DNA from 2 places in the Ochrobactrum sp. PL_is483 genome. Region 2 is predicted to be linked to the other one. Evidence: predicted binding sites of a transcription regulator. Region 2 holds the regulator's gene; the other holds the start of a gene.

Region 1 (7,472 bases), on a different contig from region 2:
GCAGGCGGCATCGATGTTTCCTTTACGGCCATTGCTGCCACCACGGTCTATTCACTGACGCTTCTTGTGCAGGCTTATATGCCGGAACTGCCGATCATCTTCATCATTCTGATGGCAATTGCGGGTGGCATTTTCCTTGGGGTACTCAATGGCCTTCTGGTGCATCATCTCAATGTGCCGTCGCTGATCGTCACCATCGGCACGCAATATCTTTTCCGCGGCTTCCTGCTCGCCTTTGTCGGCACGGTCTGGATCATGTCCCTGCCTCCGACAATGGGTGCTTTCGGTCGTCTGCCGCTGTTTCAGTTTGAATCGGCAACCGGCGCCACCATCACCATGCCGTTCTATTTTCTGGTGCTGCCCGCGACTGCAATCCTGACCTGGTGGATATTGAACCGGACCTTGATGGGCCGCGCGATTTTCGCGATGGGCGGCAACAGCCAGATTGCTGCCCGCCTTGGCTATAATCTGCGTACCATCCATATCTTCCTGTTCGGCTATGCAGGCGGGCTGGCGGGGCTGGCGGGCATCATCCATGTCTGCGCCAACCGCCAGTCGAGCCCTTTCGACTTCGTCGGAACAGAAATCAGCGTCATTGCCGCTGTGGTTCTGGGCGGTGCGCGCATCACCGGCGGAACCGGCACCGTCGTCGGCACCCTGCTCGGTGTGCTGCTCATCACCGTCATAAACAGTGTTCTGGTGCTCGTGGGCATTCCCAGCACGTGGCAGCGTCTCGTCGTGGGCTGCTTCATCCTGCTGGCTGCAGCCTTCTTCGTCACCCGCCAACGCAAGAAATAACCCGATACTCTCAAGAGGAAATCATGAAGAAATTCCTGAACGATCCCGTCAATTTCGTGGATGAGATGCTCGAAGGCATCTATCGGGCGCATCCCGAACTTACATTTGTCGACAATGACAAGCGTTGCATGGTTACAGCCAATACCAAGCCCGGCAAGGTCGGTATTGCAACGGGCGGCGGCTCCGGCCACCTGCCTCTGTTTCTCGGCTATATCGGTGAAGGCATGATCGATGGTGCGGCTGTCGGCGGCGTGTTCCAATCGCCAAGCTCGGAGCAGATGTATCAGGTTACCAAGGCTATCGATCAGGGCGCTGGTGTTCTCTACATTTACGGCAACTACAGCGGCGACATCATCAATTTCGATATGGCGGCAGAACTTGCCGATCTCGATGGCATCACCGTGAAGCAGGTTGTCGGCAATGATGATGTGGCGTCCTCTGTCGTTGGTGAAGAACACAAGCGTCGCGGCGTTGCCGGTATCTTCTTCGTCTATAAGGCTGCCGGTGCAGCCGCTGCCAATGGCCTGTCGCTCGACGAAGTGACGCGCCTTGCGGACAAGGCGCGCCTGCGCACACGCACGATGGGTGTAGCTCTTTCCAGCTGCGTTGTGCCGGAAATCGGTCACGCCACCTTCTCCATCGGTGAAGACGAAATGGAAATCGGCATGGGCATCCATGGCGAACCGGGCATCAGCCGCAAGAAGCTTGCCAGCGCAGATGCAGTCATCGACGAGTTGATGGAACGCATTTTCGCCGAGCAGACCTATGCCAAGGGCGATGAAGTTGCCGTGCTGGTCAACGGTCTTGGCGGCACGCCGCTGGAAGAGCTTTACATCATGTTCCGCCGGGTTTCGCAGCTGTTTGACGAGCGTGGCATCAAGGTCAAGCATGTCTGGATCGGCGAATTTGCCACTTCCATGGAAATGGCCGGGGCATCGGTTTCGGTGCTGCACCTCGACGAAGAACTGGAACCGTTGATTGCGGCTTCCGCAAACACGCCATTCTTCAAGCATTTTGCAGGTTGAGGTGCGGTCATGAACGTCATTACTGCATCTGATCTGATCGATCTTTTCGACAACTGGAAGCAGCTTTTTGCAGAACAGCGTGAGTTCCTTATCGCGCTGGACGGCAAGGTTGGCGACAGCGATCTTGGCATCACCATGAGCAAGGCTTTTGCAGCCGCTGCAGAAGCTCTTCATGCGGAAGGCGAGGCGGCAGGTATTGCCAAGCTTTTGCGCACAGCTGGCGCCACCATGGCACGCGTTGCGCCATCCACCATGGGCACGCTGACTGCGACCGGCTTCTTGCGCGCGAGTAAGGCCTGTGACGGCATCGACGCGATGGGCACGGCAGAGATCGCCGCTTTCTGGCGCGCCTACCGCGATGGCATCGCCGAGCGCGGTAAGGCGAAGGTTGGCGACAAGACGCTTCTCGATGTGCTGGACCCGATTGCTGTAACGCTTGAAGCTCAAGTCACAGCGGGTGCCTCGCTGGCAGATGCGCTTGCCGCCGCTGCCAAAGCGGCCGAAGATGCGCTGGAAGCGACCAAGACGATGGTGGCCCAACACGGGAAGGCCGCAGCTTTTCAGGAAAAGACCGTCGGACTTCAGGATGCAGGAGCGACCGTGGGAATGCTGCTGATGACAAGCATGTCAGCTTTCGTTTCCGCTAACTAACAGGCAGGCTGATACTCGCATTCCAGGGAAAAGCCCCGGGCTGGACGCCCGGGGCTTTTGTAATTTCCGGCTGAGGCTGGCCCGTTGTATCAGGAGTTTCCGACAGGCAACTGGTTCAGCAAGGCAAACAGAATGGCTGAAAGTATCGCCGCGGCGGGAACCGTTACCACCCATGCAGCGGCAATCGTCAGCGCGTGTGAGCGACGAACCAGCTTGCGGCGGCGACGCTCTTCAACCGGGATGGATTCAAGCGGCAGGGCCTGACGAGCCTTTTTCAACCGGCGTTCCGTATCCCATTCGCGAAAGAACCCGACGCCAAAGATTGCACCGATAGCGATGTGGGTCGAACTGACCGGCAATCCGAGCCAGCTCGCCAGAATGACGGTGATCGCGGCGGAGAGGGACACACAATAGGCCCGCATCGGGTTGAGCTTGGTAATCTGGTTGCCGACCATTCGAATGAGCTTGGGGCCAAACAGGCACAGGCCGAAGGAAATGCCGCTTGCGCCGATCAGCATAACCCAGAGCGGAATCTCGACGCCATCGTTCAACGCGCCGGTCTGTGACGTCTGGACGATCGCCGCGAGCGGTCCGACAGCATTGGCCACATCATTTGCGCCGTGGGCGAAGCTCAACAGCGCCGCCGAAACGACCAACGGGATGCTGAACAGCACTTTGAGTGACTTGTTGCGGTTTTCGAGCCCCAGCGACTGGCGGCGAATGACCGGGATCAAGGTTAGCCAGCTTGCAAGCCCGAAAGCCAGGCCGATGAGCAAGGCGACCCCAATCGACACATCGACCAGTTGCTTCAGCCCCTTCATGATCAGATATGTTGCAAAGGTTCCAGCCATAAGGCCGACAAGGATGGGCACCCATACGCGCGCTGCCGCGATTTTGTCTGCACGATAGACAATGCGGGCCTTGATCAGCCACAGAAAACCGGCAGCGACGATCGCACCCAACACGGGCGAAATAACCCAGCTTGCCGCTATGGCGGCCATCTGCGACCAGTTCACCGCTCCAAAGCCTGCCGCGACGATGCCCGCGCCGACGACGCCGCCGACAACCGCATGGGTGGTCGAAACCGGAGCGCCGATCCACGTCGCAAGATTGACCCAGAGCGCCGAGGCGAGCAGCGCCGCCATCATCGCCCAGATGAACATGACCGGGGTTGCGAGCGTATCGGGCGCAATGATGCCGGTTGCTACTGTCGAGACGACATCCGCGCCTGCAATAAGCGCGCCCGCACTTTCAAAAACGGCGGCAATGGCAATCGCGCCGCCCATGCTCAGCGCATTGGCGCCCACTGCCGGACCCATGTTGTTGGCAACGTCATTGGCGCCGATATTCAATGCCATGTAGGCGCCGAAGACGGCTGCGGCCACAACGATGAGCGTCTGACTGGTCTGGCCGAGCAGCATCGCCGCTCCAAGCCCGGCAAGCATGATAAAAACAAGAGCGATGCCGGGTGCCACGAGCGGACGGGAAACGTAGCTCGCCGCCGTTTCCAGCTTGACGAAGCGGCCGAGGTCGCGATCCAGAGTCTCTAAATGCCGAGCTTCGAGATCTTCGTTTGCCATGATTTACTCTTGATTTCTAACGTTGCGTACCGGTTCAGGCGGCCGCCGGGGAATGATCCATTTCAGGAATGTGACAGGTGTTTAAATGCGGGGCCTTTGAAAAGTCAATGATTCGAGTCTGTACCGTTTGTGAGGTGCTTGGCTATCGCTTCCGCCCTCCGCCTTGGTCCGGCATTGCTGACCCTGTCGACCGACCGCTGAATGCACGGCCCTGCGCGGGAAGGGAAAAACTGGATCAGGCTGTTGCCAATTAATTTGTTGCACGACCTTGTTTTGAACAAGATGTGCACCTATATGGCTGTCATAGGCATTGCTCAAGAGCGCTGGAACGCGTCTGTCGCTCGCAATAGCCTTCATCGCTTGATGCTTTTGACCACGGATGTACTGGCACTAGTAGGAAAGCGATGATGAGGAAGGTCGGTGCGTTTTCGCCCCGGCCTTTTTTGTTGCCTGCGATTCCGGAGAGAAAAGCCGGACGGCCTGCCTGGAGGTTTCAGCAGGCCGTCCGGTTAAAGCGTATATGCATTAGAAATCAAGCAGCGAGTGCTTCGTCTTCCGAGGTCGGGACTTCAGAAATCGTCTTCAGGACCTGCGAAGCGATCTGGTACGGGCAGCCCTGCGAGTTCGGGCGGCGATCTTCCAGATAGCCGCGATAGCCATCCCTGACGAACGAGTGCGGAACACGGATCGACGCGCCACGATCGGCGACGCCGTAGGAGAACTTGTTCCACGGAGCGGTTTCATGCTTGCCGGTCAGGCGCATGTGGTTGTCCGGGCCGTAAACGTCGATATGGTCCTGCAAATTCTTCTCGAACTGCGCCATGAGCGCCTCGAAATATTCCTTGCCGCCCACTTCACGCATGTATTTGGTGGAGAAGTTGCAGTGCATGCCCGAGCCGTTCCAGTCGGTGTCGCCGAGCGGCTTGCAGTGGAATTCGATGTCGATTTCATACTGTTCGCAAAGGCGAAGCAGGAGATAACGGGCGATCCACATCTGGTCGGCGGCGTTCTTTGAGCCCTTGCCGAAAATCTGGAATTCCCACTGGCCCTTGGCCACTTCCGCATTGATGCCTTCGTGATTGATGCCGGCATCGAGGCAAAGATCGAGATGTTCCTCAACGATCTTGCGGGCGATGGAGCCGACATTCTTGTAGCCGACGCCGGTGTAATACGGACCCTGTGGGGCAGGGAAGCCCTGTTCCGGGAAGCCGAGCGGACGGCCATCCTTGTAGAAGAAATATTCCTGCTCGAAACCGAACCATGCATTGTCGTCTTCCAGCACGGTTGCGCGGCTGTTGGATGGATGCGGGGTGACGCCGTCCGGCATCATGACTTCGCACATCACGAGAGCGCCGTTCTTGCGCGCGGGATCAGGATAGATCGCGACCGGCTTCAAGACGCAGTCGGAGCTGCGGCCTTCGGCCTGCATCGTCGAAGAGCCGTCGAAACCCCAGAGCGGCAATTGATCAAGCGTCGGGAAAGCGTCAAATTCCTTGATCTGCGTCTTGCCGCGCAGGTTTGCAGCTGGCTTGCACCCATCGAGCCAAATGTATTCGAGCTTGTACTTGGTCATCGCTAGTCTCTCTGTCATCCTCGGTTGATCCATCACCACAAGTCATGCGGTGTCGCGCGGCTCGGTGTTCGATTTAAGAGAAGCAAGGACCGTGCCAGTTTTGAATCGGGTGCATTTTCAGGGCGGAAAAGGCAAGCGCGACCGGGTGGGCAAGACTTGCGCAACGCAAGTGGAGATTATCTGCTCAAAAAACAGGCAACGGACCAGAATTTCATCACGTCTTCGGCGCAGGCATTCTTCAATGCTGCGGAAACCATCGTATTAGGCATCGCGGCGCATTGGCCATACGGACGAGAATGCCGGCCTTGTTCAGACCGGCATGGAATGAGGGAAGATTCGGCGGTGATGTTGTCATCTGGCGTCCTGGCAAGCCGCCAGCCGATGCGTCGCCTCAGACACTCGCATTTTTGCGCATGTCATCAAGCTGTCTTAGAGACGAAAACAGCGATTCCCGATCGCGGAGATGTTCTTCATAGAGAGACAGGAAAATGGCGTTCGTTGTTACATGCGGCCCGGGTGCGGACCGAGCGCGGTGCAGGCTGTTACTGGCCTTGCGCTTGGCGTCTTCGACTTTCGCCTGCAATTCCTGAAGCATGCGCGAATTGCCAAACGCATGAAAACCGGCTTCCGGTGCGCCTGAGGCGACGGTATTGGATGTCGAGTGAATCATGGTCTGCATCTCCGATGGCAAGATATGAAGCTGATCGTGACGTCCGTTTATGATATAATCGTGGTGCAAACCGTACGAAATTACACTCTTGTGATGGTATGTTGCGGGCGCCGCTTTCAGGATAATTCCATTTCGTGCTGAAAAAACTTCTAGCACTGCAAGCGCCTTGGAAACGAGGCACTCAATGCCAAAACCTCCAAGGAACAGGAAAAAACTCACGGTCCAGCTGTAAGCGAACAGATTACAGGCCGCGTGCCTTCGCAGCCTTGAAGGGGCATCAATCAGCGTCGTGATTCATGAAAGGGAGCATATCGACGGTGTCGATTGTCGTTGGCTCGACGGGATTACCGTCTGGCTTGGCAAAAATTATCACCCACAAACAGTAGATCAGAAATGCCGCCACGCCGATCGCTAACAGGCTGACAAATATGAGTGACCAATCCAACATGCCTGGCACCTTGGCCCAGTTTGCGCGCTAACTCAACCGTCTAAAATTTGCTTGCGCGAAGGGAGCGACACCCGGTTAGCGGGTTCACTTCTTGTGGGTCTCGATCCAGGTGATGCCGAAGACGACAGCGCTGACGGTCAGGATCGCTGCTATCTCAATCCAAAAAATCAACTGCATGGCCATGTCCTCCAGCATGGTTAACAAGAACCTGGCGAAAAGGTTTCATTCACGCTGACGTCACCTGGCAGCGGCTGGATGGCTATCGCACCTCACGGGGCGCTCACAGCGTCCGCGATGCCGCCGCAATCGAACTGTCCCGAATATGGGCAGCGTTTCGATAGGCGCGCGGAGTGAGCCCCGTTTCCAGCAAGAAATAGCGGTTGAAATTGGAGAGATTGTTGAAGCCCGCTTCAAAACAAATATCGGTTATTGCAAGATCCGTTTCCACCAGCAAGGTTCGCGCCCTCCACACCCTAACAGAACGGCTATAAGTCGAAAACGTCATGCCTGTCAGCCGCTTGAAAGCGCGGGAGAAAGACGCTGTGTCGAGGCCGACAGCTTCGGCGACATCCTGCATCTGGCGGTCAGGGTTGGATTGCAGGATCTGGATCGCCTGATCGATACGCCGATGCCGCTTGTCGGAGGCTTCGCTATAGAGCGATACGAAATGCTCGCTGGCGAGGGGTCGCTTTTGCCCAGCGCTATCGATCGCATTCAATATCTCAAG
Region 2 (7,472 bases):
TGGAAGCTGAAGCCGGAAGATGTCTACAAGGCGCTCGCAGCCAAGCTGGTCGTAGATGGCAAGTTGGTCGACAATCCGAACACCAAGTGGAACCAGGTCAACCCGAACCTTCCGGACTGGGACATTGCCGCCTATATCCCGGGCGAAAAGCACGGCACCCGCGAAGTGTTTGAGGAAAAAGTTCTGGCCGACGGCTGCAAGCACTCCGGCGCGTTGGACGAAATCAAGAAGACCGGCCTCGACGACAAGGCTGCCGCTTCCGCCTGTATCGCAGTGCGCAAGGACGGCAAGGCTGTCGACATCGATGGCGATTATGCTGAAACGCTGGCTCGCATCGACTCCAACAAGACCGGCATTGGCGTTTTCGGCCTCTACTTCTTCGAAAACAATGCCGACAAGCTGAAGGTCGCCACCGTCAACGACGTTACCCCTTCCGCTGCAACGGTTGCTTCGGGCGAATATCCGGTGTCGCGTCCGCTGTTCTTCTACGTGAAGAAGGCGCATCTCGGCGTCATCCCGGGCCTCAAGGAATATGTTGAGTTCTTCCTCAACGACCAGATGATCGGTCCTGACGGCCCGCTCGCCGAATACGGTCTGGTTCCGGCCCCGGATGCAGAACGTGAAGCACAGCGCGCTGGCTTCGCCGAAGGCAAGACGTTGGCTGCGAAGTAAGTTTTGATCTGTGGAACGCGGGGATGAGAAATCTCCGCGTTCTTCTCCTTTCGCGCCTTTATATTATGACAGGCGCATTCGCGCGGAACGGCATGGGTGGAAGCTGCACCTCAAAGCCATCCGCATTCATCAGGGCAACCGGGGAAATTGAATGTCCTTCTTTCTGGTTCTCGTCAGTATCGTTGCAATCGGGCTGATCGGATTCTTCATAGGCCGCCAGCGTGCCGTTGCACTGGACAAGGCGCAGTCGGCTTCCGCAAAAGCCTCGCCGACCGAGAAAATGCATTCCCGCCCGCATTATCACGGCTGGTGGGTTTTCCTCGTTTCAGCGTTGCCCGCGGTTCTGTTCCTCGCCATATGGGCCCTTGGAACGTCGGTTTATATCGATCACAGTGCGACCGCCCGCTTGCCGGATGCCATTGAGGAAGGTTCCTTCACCAATCGCAGCCTGCAACTCGGCATGGTTCGCGGTCTGGCCAGCGGGCTTGACCGGCTGACGCCAACCGAACTGGAAAGCTTTCCATCGAATTATCAGGATGCTCGCACGCTTCTGGGCGCAAAGGGCGTGGCGCTCGCGACCGAAGGCGCGGATTATATGGTGCCGATCGCGCTGTACCTGAAAAAGGCAACGGCGCTGACGCACACCATCGGTTCCGCAGTTTCTCTGGTGATCGCCGTCGCGGGCCTGATCTTCGGGCTTTCCACGATCAGCCGGCGCATGCGTGCGCGCAACAATGTCGAGCGGATCGTTCTCTGGGGCCTGATTGCAGCCTCCGGCATCGCCATCCTGACGACAGTCGGCATCATCTGCTCGATGCTGTTCCAGACCATCAGCTTCTTCCAGTCGGTTTCGCCGTGGGATTTCTTTTTCGGCACGGTGTGGGACCCGCGCTTTGCCGCTGCCGGGTCGGGTGGCGAGACGGGCCAGTTTGGTCTCATCCCGCTTCTGGCAGGCACGCTCTATATCGCATTGGTGGCCATGCTGTTCGCGGTTCCGGTCGGATTGTTCTCGGCCATTTATATGGCCGAATATGCTTCGCCTCGCGTGCGCACCATCGTAAAGCCGGTTCTGGAGCTTCTGGCGGGCATTCCCAGTATCGTCTACGGCTTCTTCGCGCTCGTGACTGTCGGACCTTTCCTGCGCGATCTCTCCATTGCCATTGCAGGCGGGCAAGGTTTTATCATGGCGCAGAGCGTTCTGACCGCCGGTCTCGTCATGGGCGTGATGCTCATCCCGTTCGTATCCTCGCTTTCCGATGACATCATCACCGCCGTGCCGCGTGCGTTGCGTGACGGCTCGCTCGGCCTCGGCGCGACCCGCTCGGAAACCATCAAGCGGGTGGTTCTTCCGGCGGCATTGCCTGGCATCGTCGGCGCGCTTCTGATGACCGCCTCCCGCGCCATCGGCGAAACCATGATCGTGGTGCTCGCTGCAGGTGTTGCGGCACGCATCAACATCAATCCATTCGAGGCGATGACCACCATCACGGTGAAGATCGTCAATCAGCTCACCGGCGACCTTGAGTTCAACTCGCCGCAGACGCTGGTGGCCTTTGCACTCGGCATCACGCTTTTCGTCCTGACGCTGATCATGAACATCTTTGCGCTGCACATCGTGCGCAAGTACCGGGAGCAGTACGAATAATGACCGATACGACCTTTAACACCAGCGGCGCCACGGCACGGCCGACACGCCGCGATATTGGGATCAAGCGTCGCTACGCTGCTGAACGCCGCTTCCGCTACTATGGCATTGCCGCAATTGCCATCGGTGTGTTCTTCCTGTGCGCGCTCCTGTTCTCGGTCTTTTCCAAGGGCTATACTGCCTTCTGGCAGACGACGCTCTATCTGCCGGTCAAGCTTGAGGAAAAGGTGATCGATCCGGGCAACAAGCGGGCGACCGATCCGAATGTGCTGATCACCGCCAACTATCCGCTGCTGGTGCGCAACGCCCTGGCCGAAAAGCTTGGTATTTCCACGACAGACCGGCCGGCTATGCGCGATCTGGGCCGCTTCTATTCGGACGGTGTACGCATTCAGCTGCGCAAGATCGTGATGGACAATCCGTCGCTCATCGGCACGACGCAGACCGTTCCGGTTCTGGCAGGCGCCGACATCGATTCCGCCTTCAAGGGACAGATCGATCTTTCCGTGCCGGAGACGAGCCGCAAGGTATCGGACCGACAAGTAGGCTGGATGAAAACGCTTTCGGAAGAAGGCGTCATGAAGGAGGCCTTCAATACGGGTCTGTTTACGTTCGGCGCATCCAGCCGCCCGGAAACCTCCGGTCTCGGGGTTGCACTGGTTGGTTCGCTCTACATGATGCTTATCGTTCTCGGCCTCTCGCTGCCTATCGGCGTTGCTGCTTCGATCTATCTGGAGGAGTTCGCCAAGAAGAACCGGTTCACCGATATGATCGAGGTGAACATCAACAATCTGGCGGCCGTGCCATCCATCGTGTTCGGTCTGCTCGGACTTGCGGTTTTCATCAATTTCTTCGGCCTGCCGCGCTCTGCGTCGCTGGTCGGCGGTCTGGTGCTAACATTGATGACGCTTCCCACCATCATCATCGCAACGCGTGCCGCGCTGCGTGCCGTGCCACCTTCCATACGCTCCGCAGCTCTCGGTCTCGGCGCATCGAAGACGCAGATGGTGTTCCACCATGTCCTGCCGCTTGCCGCACCCGGCATCTTGACCGGCACGATCATCGGTCTCGCCCATGCGCTTGGTGAAACCGCGCCGCTCCTCCTGATCGGCATGGTAGCATTCGTTGCCGATGTGCCGTCGACACCGATGGATCCGGCGACCGCTTTGCCGGTGCAGATCTATATGTGGGCAAACGAAGCAGAACGTGCCTTTGTTGAACGCACGTCAGGCGCTATCATCGTCCTGCTTCTGTTTCTGGCCGTGATGAATATTGCAGCAATCATTCTGCGCCGCCGCTTCGAGCGCCGCTGGTAAACGGGAGTCGCAAGCTATGAACCTGATGACTGAACGATCTCTCGAGAAAGCCGTAGGAGAAAAAATGAACGCCAACGCCAGTTCCATAAAGATGCGGGGCGACAAGGTCTGCGTGTTTTATGGCGAGAAGCAGGCTCTGTTCGACGTCGATCTGGAAATCCAGGAAAAGATGGTCACGGCGCTGATTGGTCCCTCCGGTTGCGGCAAGTCTACCTTCCTGCGTTCACTCAACCGCATGAATGATACGATCGAAGGCTGCAAGGTCGGCGGCAAGATCACGCTCGACAACGAGGACATTTACGATCCGAAGATCGATGTCGTTGAACTGCGGGCCCGCGTCGGCATGGTGTTCCAGAAGCCGAATCCGTTCCCGAAATCGATTTATGAGAACGTCGCTTACGGCCCGCGCATCCACGGTCTTGCCCGCACCAAGGCTGATCTGGAGGAAATCGTCGTGACGAGCCTGCAGAAGGCCAGCCTGTTCGAAGAAGTGAAGGACCGCCTGCACGATGCGGGCACCGGCCTTTCAGGCGGCCAGCAGCAGCGCCTTTGCATTGCGCGCGCGATTGCGGTCAGCCCGGAAGTCATCCTCATGGACGAACCGTGCTCGGCGCTCGACCCGATCGCAACTGCGAAGGTGGAAGAGCTGATCGATGAACTGCGCCAGAACTATACGATCGTGATCGTCACGCACTCGATGCAGCAGGCCGCGCGCGTTTCGCAACGCACAGCCATGTTCCATCTTGGCAATCTGGTCGAAGTGGGCGACACGGAAACCATGTTCACCGCGCCGACCGAAAAGCGCACGCAGGACTACATCACCGGACGCTTCGGCTGATCCGGAACTGCGTTTCAACAGACAGTGCGGCTTCCCCGCAATTTTTATTACGAGGTCTACTATGCCGTCTCAGCATACCGTTCGCTCCTACGACGAGGAATTGAAGTTTCTCTCCCATAAGATCGCCGAGATGGGCGGACATGCGGAACGTATGGTCGAGCAGTCCGTCGCCGCAATCGTCAATGCGGACAATGCGCTCGCGCAGCGTGTCATCTCTGACGATCTTATCCTCGACGCCAGCGAGCGCGAGATCGACGACAAGGCCGTCATGATTATCGCCAAGCGCCAGCCCATGGCCGTGGACCTGCGCGAGATCATCGGCTCGATCCGCATCTCCGCCGATCTGGAGCGCGTCGGCGACCTGGGCAAGAACATTGCCAAGCGTGTTGCCGCCGTTTCGGAATCACGCCAGCCGGTAAAGCTTTATCGCGGTCTGGAAACGCTGGCCGAACTGGCGCTGACGCAGCTGAAGGACGTTCTCGACGCCTATGCGTCGCGTTCGGTGCAGCAGATCAATGTCGTTCGCGACCGCGACGACGAAATTGACGCCATGTACACGTCTCTGTTCCGCGAACTCTTGACTTACATGATGGAAGATCCGCGCAATATTTCCGCCTGCACGCATCTTCTGTTCTGCGCGAAGAATATCGAGCGCATCGGCGATCACGCGACCAATATCGCGGAGACTGTTTATTACATCGTGACTGGCCTGCAAATGCCGGCTGAGCGACCCAAGGAAGACCTGAGCCACGGTATTGTCGTGGATGAGGCGCGTAAACCCTGAACTGCAACCGGCCGGACTTTGGTCCGGCGGTTGAGAATGTGTGAATAGCGCGGCGGCACGCGGTCGATTGGGGGATTGTATCCACCGTCCGCCGAATTTGGATAGGGAAATACTGGATGTCACAGGCACCCAAAATCGCTGTGGTGGAAGACGAAGAGGCGCTGAGCGTTCTGCTTCGCTACAATCTTGAGGCAGAGGGCTATCAGGTCGATACGATGCTGCGCGGCGACGAGGCCGAAATCGCCTTGCGCGAGAATGTGCCGGATCTGCTTATTCTGGACTGGATGCTGCCGGGCGTATCGGGCATTGAGCTTTGCCGTCGCCTGCGCCAGTGGCCGGAAACCGAGCGCCTGCCGATCATCATGCTGACGGCGCGTGGCGAGGAGAGCGAACGCGTCCGAGGTTTAAGCGTCGGCGCCGACGATTATGTCGTAAAGCCGTTTTCAACGCCGGAGCTTCTGGCACGCGTCAAGGCAATGCTGCGCCGCTCCAATCCGAGCATCCTGTCTCATGTGCTGAAAGTGGGCGATCTTGTTCTGGACCGCCAGCAGCATCGGGTCTACCGCAAGGAAAAGGAAGTTCGTCTTGGACCGACGGAATTCCGGTTGCTCGAATATTTCATGATGTCGCCCGGCCGTGTCTTCTCGCGCAGCCAGCTTCTGGATGGCGTTTGGGGTCCCGATATCTATGTGGATGATCGCACCGTGGACGTCCATGTCGGGCGGCTTCGCAAGGCAATCAATGTCGGTCGTGCGCTTGATCCGATCCGGACCGTTCGCGGCGCCGGTTATTCTTTCGGTTGATCGACACCGTTTCGAAACTCTCAAGTACAGCTCTTGATCGGCCCGTCATGTTCATCGTGGCGGGCCGTTTCACGGGTGATAGGCCCTGGGCAATGCTGACCCGATTCGCCTCTGCCGGGTCAAAACTCGCGCCAATTAGGCGTTTTCACACGATGTTACAACTATGTTTCCAAAGTTGACGGCAACCAGCGGAACCCATGGAAAACTGAATTTTTGCAGATCATTTGAAGCAGCATGAATGTGGTCGGGAAAACTATCCAAGCAAACACGAATTAAGGCAGCGATATGGCGTGTATTGCGAGAATTTGAATCGCTTTAAATCAATGCCTTATCTGAATTCGTAACTCTCGTTAATAAATTATTAATATATTTAAATGGCTTGTAGGCATATTCGCACTCTCGATTCGGAATTCATTTTAGGCTGTCTGGCTGCTTCCTGCATCGTTGGGATTTGACGCTTCGCCTTTTTTTGGCCTAAAAATTCCAAAACCTTGAATTCGATTGAGCGACAGTAGGATGAGCGATTTTGATCTTCGTCCTCTTTGACTTGCACCGCAGTCAGACGTTCGCGCGCATCGTTTCAGATGTGTCTGCCTGAACGTATGACTGGATCAGTTAAGGGTCCTAACATGAGACTGAGCCATTGACGCGCGCCGCGAAGTGGAAATTGCCCGTTCTTATCGGGCTGGTGGTTGCGCCTTTCGTGGTGACCGGTTGCACGACGACCGGGACTTCGGGAAAAGCCAATTCGGAAAAGACGGCGGCAAGCCACGTCAAATCGGTCAATGGCGTGAAGACCTACACCTACACCGCGCGTGACAAGGAATGTCTTGAACGCGCGATGTTCTTCGAATCCAACCGTTCGAGTCCCGACGGGCTTCTGGCTGTCGGCACGGTCGTCATGAATCGTCTCGCATCGGGCCGTTATCCTGATACGATTTGCGGTGTGGTCGGTCAGAAGAACCAGTTCGCGCCCGGTGTTCTCACCCGCAAGATGAATTCCAAGGCGTTACCTGATGTTCAGGCAACTGCCGATGCAGTCCTGAAGGGGCAGCGCCATCCGAAGCTCAAGAACGCCATGTTCTTCCATACGGCGGGCCTGAAGTTCCCCTATAACAACATGCACTATGTGCTCGTCGCTGGCGGCAATTCCTTCTATGAGAAGCGCAATCGCGACGGCTCGCTCCAGAATCCGGTTCCGCAGGAACCATACAATCTTGCGCTCGCCTATTCGCCGCAATCGCCTTCCGTTCCTCAAGATCCATCCTATGACGTGACCCTGCCGCAGACGGGTCCGGTTCCGGGCGCAGCACCGACAGTTCAGGTGGCGCTCGCGGAGGCTTCTCAGGCTCAAAGCGCGGAACAGAACGGCGGCGCCGGTCCGCAGGCCCGCGGTAATCGCCTGGCGCGTCAT

The links. The regulator PhoB, encoded in region 2, activates phosphate uptake and scavenging genes when phosphate is short. The targets are predictions, from matches to a motif close to TGTCATNNANCTGTCAT.
Region 1: AC0TNJ_RS02055 (inorganic phosphate transporter) is a predicted target of PhoB. The motif match lies at 4,114-4,130, and genes of this name have one in related genera.

What each region holds. Positions count from the first base shown of each region.
Region 1 covers NZ_JBVPGS010000020.1:95,689-103,160, reverse strand. The annotation lists gene AC0TNJ_RS02070 (ABC transporter permease) at 1-798, shown strand, start outside; gene AC0TNJ_RS02065 (dihydroxyacetone kinase subunit DhaK) at 822-1,823, shown strand; gene AC0TNJ_RS02060 (dihydroxyacetone kinase family protein) at 1,833-2,474, shown strand; gene AC0TNJ_RS02055 (inorganic phosphate transporter) at 2,564-4,054, opposite strand; gene AC0TNJ_RS02050 (glutamine synthetase beta-grasp domain-containing protein) at 4,587-5,627, opposite strand; gene AC0TNJ_RS02045 (hypothetical protein) at 6,019-6,516, opposite strand; gene AC0TNJ_RS02040 (AraC family transcriptional regulator) at 7,026-7,472, opposite strand, start outside.
Region 2 covers NZ_JBVPGS010000037.1:14,493-21,964, forward strand. The annotation lists gene AC0TNJ_RS13800 (PstS family phosphate ABC transporter substrate-binding protein) at 1-672, shown strand, start outside; gene pstC (phosphate ABC transporter permease subunit PstC) at 824-2,317, shown strand; gene pstA (phosphate ABC transporter permease PstA) at 2,317-3,633, shown strand; gene pstB (phosphate ABC transporter ATP-binding protein PstB) at 3,698-4,471, shown strand; gene phoU (phosphate signaling complex protein PhoU) at 4,533-5,255, shown strand; gene phoB (phosphate regulon transcriptional regulator PhoB) at 5,372-6,058, shown strand; gene AC0TNJ_RS13830 (cell wall hydrolase) at 6,702-7,472, shown strand, end outside.